Regions from separate parts of the Streptomyces sp. NPDC059371 genome, predicted to be linked through region 1. Evidence: riboswitches for the same ligand, from Rfam matches in the RefSeq annotation. Region 1 holds a riboswitch; the other holds the start of a gene.

Region 1 (4,410 bases):
GGGTACGCCGACCAGCCCGCGATGATCACCTTCGGGCGGTGCTCCTTGGCGAGCCGCTCGACCTCGGCCATGTCGACCAGGCCGGCCTCGTCCACGTGGTAGGCCACCACGTTGAACTGCTTGCCCGAGAAGTTCAGGCGCATGCCGTGGGTCAGGTGGCCGCCGTGCGCCAGGTCCAGGCCGAGGATGGTGTCGCCGGGCTGGGCCAGCGCGAACAGCGCGGCCTGGTTGGCGGAGGCACCCGAGTGGGGCTGGACGTTGGCGTACTCGGCGCCGAACAGGTCCTTGACCCGGTCGATGGCGATCTGCTCGGCCACGTCGACGTGCTCGCAGCCGCCGTAGTAGCGGCGGCCCGGGTAGCCCTCGGCGTACTTGTTGGTCAGGACCGAGCCCTGGGCCTCCATGACCGCGACCGGAGCGAAGTTCTCCGAGGCGATCATCTCCAGCGTGGACTGCTGGCGGTGCAGCTCGGCGTCGACGGCGGCGGCGACGTCGGGGTCGAGCTCGTGCAGGGGGGTGTTCATCAGCGACATGCGGGTGACTCCTCAGCCGGCCGTGAAGGCGGTGTACTCGTCGGCGGACATCAGGTCCTCGGGCTCGCCGGCGACGCGCACCTTGAACAGCCAGCCGCCCTCGAAGGGGGCGGAGTTCACGAGCGCGGGGTCGTCCACGACGTCCTGGTTGGCCTCGGTGATCTCGCCGTTCACCGGGGAGTACAGGTCGCTGACCGACTTGGTCGACTCCAGCTCGCCGCAGGACTCGCCCGCGGTCACCGTCTCACCGACCGCCGGGAGCTGGGCATAGACGACATCGCCGAGCGCGTTGGCCGCGAACTCGGTGATGCCGACCGTCGCGACGCCGTCCTCGGCGACCGACAGCCACTCGTGCTCCTTGCTGTAACGCAGCGTCTGGGGGTTGCTCATGACCTGAATTCTCCTGTACGCGGTGGAGTGCTGATGGAGGGAAGCGTGGGTGACCGGGCCGATGTGCCCAGGGTCACGTCCGGCGCCCCGGCGGGCGCCCGTCAGTGCCGAAGCCCGGGGGGACATCCGTCAGTGGCGGCGCCCGGAAGGCGTCCGTGTCATGTCCGGCCCTTACGGACCAGTGTCACTTCTGACGCTTGTAGAACGGCAGTGCCACGACCTCGTACGGTTCGTGGCTGCCCCGGATGTCCACGCCCACACCGGCCGTGCCCGGCGCGGCGTGCGCGGCGTCGACGTACGCCATCGCGATCGGCTTGCCCAGCGTGGGGGAGGGGGCGCCGGAGGTGACCTCGCCGATCACCTCGCCGCCGGCGACGACCGAGAACCCGGCGCGCGGCACACGGCGGCCCTCGGCGATCAGGCCGACGAGGACCCGCGGCGGGTTCTGCTCGGCGCGGGCGGCGGCCTCCTCGAGCGCCGCGCGCCCCACGAAGTCGCCGTCCTTCTCGAACTTCACGACCCGGCCGAGGCCGGCGTCGAACGGGGTCAGCGAGGTGGTCAGCTCGTGCCCGTACAGCGGCATGCCCGCCTCCAGGCGCAGCGTGTCGCGGCAGGAAAGACCGCAGGGGACGAGACCGGCCGGGGTGCCCGCGTCGGTCAGCGCCTGCCACACCTTCTCGGCGTCGGCGGGGGCGACGAACAGCTCGAAGCCGTCCTCACCCGTGTAGCCGGTGCGGGCGATCAGGGCCGGGACGCCGGCCACCGTGCCCGGCAGGCCCGCGTAGTACTTCAGGCCGTCGAGGTCGGCGTCGGTGACCGCCTTGAGGATGCCGGGGGACTCGGGGCCCTGCACGGCGATCAGCGCGTACGCGTCACGGTCGTCACGCACCTCGGCGTCGAAACCGGCGGCGCGCTCGGTCAGGGCGTCCAGCACGACCTGGGCGTTGGAGGCGTTGGCGACGACCATGTAGTGCGGGGAACCGGCTTCGTTCTCGGCGAGCCGGTAGACGATCAGGTCGTCCAGGATGCCGCCGTCCTCCTGGCAGATCATGGTGTAGCGGGCGCGGCCGACGCCGACGGTGGCGATGTTGCCGACCAGCGCGTGGTTCAGGAGAGCCGCCGCCTGCGGTCCGGTGACGGTGATCTCGCCCATGTGGGAGAGGTCGAAGAGACCGGCCTTCGTGCGGACGGCGAGGTGCTCGTCGCGCTCCGAGCCGTAGCGCAGGGGCATGTCCCAGCCCGCGAAGTCGGTCATGGTCGCGCCGAGCGAACGATGCAGGGCATCGAGCGCGGTGTGACGGGGTGCGTTGCTGCTCATCGGTCTGGCTCCCAAGGCATGACGGCGAGGTCGTTCCTCCCCATCTGTCATCGGAACCTGAGAGGTTCATCAAGACCCCACGAATCGGTGGTCCTGACTTGCACCTTGGGTGGGGCCGACGGAGCGGCCCGCTTTTCAGATGTGCCTCGCCCGCGCGGTAACGGTGCCTGAGAGATTCAAGGGAGGGACTTGCTCCTTCGGCGCCCGGGTACACGTACCCAGGACTCTCCCGCGCGGATTCAAGCGGCCGGTATGCAGTTGGCGCGGCCATCATCGCACGCGCTGCCGGATCACGGCAGCCCGCCATCTGTGACCGTGCTGTGGCAGTCCGCGTACGAAATGGGGAAGCGCCGGGCATTACCTTCTCTTTACACTCGACGGGGATGGGACTCCACATCGAAGGGGAGGACGGCCAGGGTGAACAGGACCACGGCGTACGCGACGACCTCGGGTCTCGCATTGCCCGAGCAGCCCGGCGCACCGGCCCGGGAGGCCCGCGGACCGCGTCCCGCGGCCGTCGTGCGGGACCTCCGCGACCGGGTCGGGCACAGTCCGCACGGTCTCCGCTTCGGGGCGCACGACGTGATCGTGGTCAGCGGACTGCCCGGCAGCGGCAAGTCGACGCTGATGCGGCGGGCCGTGCTGGGCGCGCGCGTCGACTCCCAGGACACCCGCGACCGCTGGGACGGCCGGATGTCCGGGCTCCTGCCGTACGCGCTCTACCGCCCCCTCGTCCGCCTCGCGCACTACGCCGGCCTGCGCCGCGCCCTGCGCGAGGGCGGGGGAGTCGTCGTGCACGACTGCGGCACGCAGGCCTGGGTACGCCGCTGGCTCGCCCGCGAGGCCCGGCGCCGCGGCGGGGCGCTGCACCTGCTGCTGCTCGACGTCACGCCCGGCGCCGCGCTGGACGGCCAGCGCGAGCGCGGCCGGGGCGTCTCGCGCTACGCCTTCGCCCGCCATCGCGGCGGGGTCGCCCGGCTGCTGCGGTCCGCCGAGCGGGGAGACCTGCCCGAGGGGTGCGGCTCCGCGGTGCTGATCGACCGCGACGCGGCGGACGTGCTGCACAGGATCGACTTCGGCCCTTGAGCGGCAGCGTGCCGCGGGATCGACTTCGGCCACTGACCGGCTGTGGTGGCCCATTAACCTAACCAGCCGGAACAATGGTTCGAAGCGGACGGTAGACAGATGGACTTTCCGGCACAGGCGCACCCCCATCCGCACGGCGGTTGGCCCGGCAACGAGCTGGAGGAGGTGTTGTCCGCGTCCCTCGGCGTGCCCGGGCCCTCGACGGCCGCCCGCATCGTCGAGGTGCTCGGCCGCAGCTTCGTGTGGGTGCCGCTGCCCAACGGCGGCGGTCCGCGGAGCGGTCCGCTCGATCTGCCCACGATGGACATCGGCGGGCAGGTCTACGTCCCCGTCTTCAGCTCCGAGGAGCAGTTCCGCCAGGTCGTCGGCGGTCACATGTCGTACACGATCGCGCCCGCCGTGGAGTTCGCCCGCGGGCTCCCCCCGCAGGCCGGCATCGTGGTGAACCCGGACGGCGTGGTCGGCGTGCCGCTGCCGCCGCCCGCCGTCGCCGAGCTGTGCAGGGCCGGGCGGTCCGAGCTGGACGGGGCGGCCGGCGGCGGCCGCGTGCGGCTCTTCGAGCCCGACTGGCAGGACGATCCGATGGACTTCCTCGCCGCGGCCTCGGCGGAGTTCGCCGCCACCGGTGTGGTCCTGAGCGCGCGGCGCTGTCTGGCCAGCGTCGAGGGCGACGCGCCGGTCATGTTCATCGGCGTCGAGCTCTCGGTGTGGGAGGGTGACGCGCGCACCCTGCCCCTGGACGCCCTGGGCCGTGCCCTCGGCCGGGTCCCGGTGAACATTCCGGTGAACCTGGTTCTCCTCGACGTGGCGCAGGACGCGGTAGGCGACTGGATGCGGGCGACGGTGCGGCCCTTCTACCAGCACGGTCACTGAACGGCGCGGGTGGCGGGGGTGCCCCACGGGACCGTACGCCCGCCGCGCGGGGCCTCCGGCCGCCCCGCGCGGCGGTTCCCGGCTCCGGACTGCTTCCCCGGCGGAGCACGATGGCCGCATAAGCTGGTTTCATGGCCTGGCGAGGTGTTGACGCATGTCGGTAACCGGTGCCTCGGGCGTAAGGGATGAGTTCGTCGTGAATTGTTCGCG
Region 2 (4,410 bases), on a different contig from region 1:
GAGCGGGCGCAGGTCGATGATGCACTCGTGCGCGACCAGACCACCGGGGCCGGTGTACAGCACCGGGTAGTGCGGCTCCAGGCGCTTGGCGATGTAGTTGGCGGAGAGCACGGCCACCTGCGTGGCGCGCTTGAGGCCCTCGCCGCCCATCAGCCGGACGTACGACCAGGAGATGGGCAGGATGCCCGCGGAGCCCCAGGGAGCGGCCGAGATCGGACCGACGCCGGTCTCGGGACCGGCCTCGGGCTGGAGCGGGTGGTTCGGGAGGTACGGCGCCAGGTGGGCGCGCACACCGACCGGGCCGACGCCGGGGCCACCGCCGCCGTGCGGGATGCAGAAGGTCTTGTGCAGGTTCAGGTGCGAGACGTCGCCGCCGAAGTGACCCGGCTTGGCGAGACCCACCAGGGCGTTGAGGTTGGCGCCGTCGACGTAGACCTGGCCGCCGGCCTCGTGCACCTGGGCGCAGATGTCGGCGACGTGCTCCTCGAACACACCGTGCGTCGAGGGGTACGTGATCATCAGCACCGACAGTTCGTCGCGGTACTGCTCGATCTTGGCGCGCAGGTCCGCGACGTCGATCTCGCCGTCGTCCGCGGTCTTCACGACGACGACCTTCATACCGGCCATCACGGCGCTGGCGGCGTTGGTGCCGTGCGCGGAGGACGGGATGAGGCAGACGGTGCGCTGGTCGTCGCCGTTGGCGCGGTGGTAGCCGCGGACGGCCAGCAGACCGGCCAGCTCGCCCTGCGAACCGGCGTTGGGCTGGAGTGACACCTTGTCGTAGCCGGTGACCTCGGCGAGCTGGTCCTCCAGCTCGTGGATCAGCGTCAGGTAGCCCTGTGCCTGCTCGGCGGGCACGAAGGGGTGGATCTGCCCGAACTCGGGCCAGGTCACCGACTCCATCTCGGTGGTCGCGTTGAGCTTCATGGTGCAGGAGCCCAGCGGGATCATGCCGCGGTCGAGCGCGTAGTCGCGGTCGGAGAGCTTGCGCAGGTAGCGCAGCATCGCCGTCTCGGAGCGGTGGTCGTGGAACACGGGGTGCGTGAGGTACGCGTCGGTGCGCAGCAGCGCGGCCGGCAGGGTGTCCTCGGTGCTCGCGTCCAGCGCCTCGATGTCGCCCTCGACGCCGAACGCGCTCCACACGGCGGTGAGCTGCTCGCGCGTGGTCGTCTCGTCGCACGAGATGGACACCTGGTCGGCGTCGACGGGGTACAGGTTGACGCCCAGGTCGCGGGCGGCGGCCACGATCGCGGCGGCACGGCCCGGGACCCGCACGGTGAGCGTGTCGAAGTAGCCGCCGTGGACGACCTCGACGCCCCCGGCGGCGAGTCCGGCGGCCAGCACCGTGGCGTAGCGGTGGGTACGCCGTGCGATGGTCCGCAGGCCCTCGGGGCCGTGGTAGACGGCGTACATGCCGGCCATCACGGCGAGCAGCACCTGAGCGGTGCAGATGTTGCTGGTCGCCTTCTCCCGGCGGATGTGCTGCTCACGCGTCTGCAGGGCGAGGCGGTACGCCTTGTGCCCGTCGGCGTCCACGGACACACCGACCAGGCGGCCGGGAAGGCTGCGCGCGAACTGCTCGCGGACCGCCATGTAGCCGGCGTGCGGACCGCCGAAGCCCATCGGCACGCCGAAGCGCTGCGTCGTACCGACCGCGATGTCCGCGCCGAGCTCGCCGGGCGAGGTCAGCAGGGTCAGGGCGAGCAGATCGGCGGCGACGGTGACGACCGCGCCCAGCTCGTGCGCCTGCTCGACGATCGGCTTGATGTCGCGTACGGCACCGGAGGCGCCGGGGTACTGGATCAGCACGCCGTTGATCTCACGCCCGGCGAGGTCGGCCGGGATGCCGTCGGCGAGGTCGGCGACGACGATCTCGACACCGGTCGGCTCCGCACGGGTCTCTATGACGGCGATGGTCTGCGGCAGCGCGTCCGCGTCGACCAGGAAGAGGCCCTTCTTGTTCTTGCCCATGCGGCGGGACAGCGCCATGGCCTCGGCGGCGGCGGTGCCCTCGTCCAGGAGGGAGGCGCCGGAGGTCGGCAGCCCGGACAGCTCGGCGACGACGGTCTGGAAGTTCAGCAGCGCCTCGAGACGGCCCTGCGAGATCTCCGGCTGGTACGGCGTGTACGCGGTGTACCAGGCCGGGTTCTCCATGACGTTGCGCAGGATCACCGGCGGCGTGAACGTGCCGTAGTAACCGAGGCCGATCATGGAACCGAGCACCTGGTTGCGGTCCGCGAGGGAGCGGAGTTCGGCCAGGACCTCGGCCTCGGTGCGCGCGGCCGGCAGGTTCAGGGCCTCGACGTTCTTGATCACGTCCGGCACCGCGGCGGCCGTCAGCTCGTCGAGCGAGCTGTATCCGACCTGCGCGAGCATCTTGGCCCGTGCTTCGGAGTCGGGTCCGATGTGGCGCTGCTCGAAGGGAATTCCCTGTTCGAGCTCGGAGAGCGGAATGCGAGGGGCGGTCATGGCGGAGGCCTCCTGGTCTGACGCGACCTTCGAGGGGCACCCCGGCACGGGTACCCCGACGGCCTCCCCCTCTGTCATCTCAACCTGAGAGTTTCACCGGATGGTCCCGTGGACGACCCGGCTTTCACCGTCGGTGAGAGCGGAGGCCATCGGCATCCGCCCTGCTTTCCAGAGTGACCTCGTCCGTGCGGTACGTGAGCCTGAGAGATTCCGGGGAGGAGTTGCTCCTTCGGCGCCTCCGTGAAATCCGGAGGACTCTCCCGCACGGGATCAGCAGCCGCTTGCCAGCCTACCAGCGAGGACAGGACGACAGCCTTCGAGTGGCCGCCTTCACAAATGTGCTCTTTTGTAGTACTTACGGATGAGTTTGCGACCACTGGAGGGACCGTGCAGACCGACATCGATCCGCGCAACCTGATCGGCCGCAAGGCGTTCGACAGCAACGGCACCAAGATCGGCACGATCGACGAGGTCTACCTCGACGACGCGACCGGCGTCCCGGAGTGGGCGGCCATACGCACCGGGCTGTTCAGCAGGGACGCATTCGTGCCCCTGGAGCCCAGCGAGATCATCGAGGGGACCCTGCGCATCCCCTACGACCGGGCCCTGATCAAGGACGCCCCCGACTTCGGCGTCGGGCGCCATCTCTCCCCCGAACAGGAGCTCCAGCTCTACCACCACTACGGCCTCGACGTGGCCTCCCCGCCCCCACCGGACCGCGACTTCGGCCACCTCGCAGGCTCGGAGGACCCCTGACCCCCACATCCTGACCGCACCTGGCGCGCCGCTTCCGGGACCGACGGTCCAGTGCTCCGAGTTCCGGGTTCCGTGCCGGACGTCCCGGGGTGGCGCGCCCCCTCCGGGATCGCCTCCTCCGGGATCGACGGCCCGGGCCCCCGTGCCCCCGCTTCCGGCACCGATGACTCAGCGCCTGCCGGCACTCCGTCGGCCGCCTCGGGTCTTCGCTCCACCAGCGGCAGCGGGTCGGCCGGTTCGAGCCGCGGATCGTCCGTCCGGAAGGTCCGCACCCGGCCGGGCCCGGAGTACGGCGTCTCGAACCGCACCGTGACCCGCCCCAGCCCGCTCCCCTGCACCCAGCCGTGCCCGTACTCGGCATGACACACGTCGTGCCCGGAGGGCCACCTCCGCTCGGTGACCGCCGCCACCTCGGCCGCGGTGGTCACCTCGGCCGGCTCGTCCCCGGCATGTTCCTCGGCCACCGGCTCCCCCACGGCCGCGGCCTGCGCCTGCGCGAACAGGTCCTCCTGCGTGTAGTCGGCGAGCCCGGACACGCCGACCCCCAGCAGACGGACGCCGCCGGTCGTGTCCACGCCCTCCAGCAGCCGGGCGGCGGCCTCCCGGACGACGCCGGGGTCGTCCGTGGGCCCCCGCAGCGTCTCGGACCGCGTCAGCGTCGAGAAGTCGTACCGGCGGACCTTCAGCACGATGGTCCGCCCCGACAGTCCGGCCCGGCGCAGCCGCCGCACGCACCGGTCCGCGAGTCGCTGCACCTCGAGCTCCACCCGGACCCGGTCGTGGATGTCCACGTCGTACGTGTCCTCGACCGACACCGACTTGGTCTCCCGTTCGGCCACCACGGGCCGCTCGTCGTGGGCCAGCGCCATCGCGAACAGCGCGTGCCCGTGAGCCTTCCCCAGAAGTCGTACGAGTTCGTCCTCGCCCGCCTCGGCGAGCTCCTCGACGCTGGTGATGCCGGCCCTGCGCAGATGGTCGCCGGTGGCCGGCCCCACACCCGGCAGCGTCCGCACCGACATCGGCCCCAGCAGCGCCCGCTCGGTGCCCGGCTCGATCAGGACGAGACCGTCGGGCTTGGCCTGCTCCGAGGCGATCTTCGCCACCATCTTGGAGGCCGCCAGACCCACCGATCCCGTGAGGCCCGTGACGGCCCGGATGTCCGCGCGCAGCTTGACGCCCGCCAGT

Evidence for each region. A riboswitch is a leader RNA that binds a small molecule or an ion and turns the genes downstream of it on or off. The one in region 1 is predicted to bind glycine.
Region 2: linked by a shared signal. The riboswitch ahead of gcvP (aminomethyl-transferring glycine dehydrogenase) and the one ahead of gcvT (glycine cleavage system aminomethyltransferase GcvT) in region 1 are both predicted to bind glycine.

Annotation. Positions count from the first base shown of each region.
Region 1 covers NZ_JBHYXD010000011.1:55,817-60,226, forward strand. The annotation lists gene glyA (serine hydroxymethyltransferase) at 1-533, opposite strand, end outside; gene gcvH (glycine cleavage system protein GcvH) at 546-923, opposite strand; gene gcvT (glycine cleavage system aminomethyltransferase GcvT) at 1,108-2,241, opposite strand; glycine riboswitch at 2,387-2,483, opposite strand; gene ACFXGX_RS09370 (AAA family ATPase) at 2,659-3,327, shown strand; gene ACFXGX_RS09375 (enhanced serine sensitivity protein SseB) at 3,427-4,200, shown strand.
Region 2 covers NZ_JBHYXD010000055.1:9,331-13,740, reverse strand. The annotation lists gene gcvP (aminomethyl-transferring glycine dehydrogenase) at 1-2,469, opposite strand, end outside; glycine riboswitch at 2,648-2,742, opposite strand; gene ACFXGX_RS26740 (PRC-barrel domain-containing protein) at 2,857-3,225, shown strand; gene ACFXGX_RS26735 (DNA polymerase IV) at 3,150-4,410, opposite strand, start outside.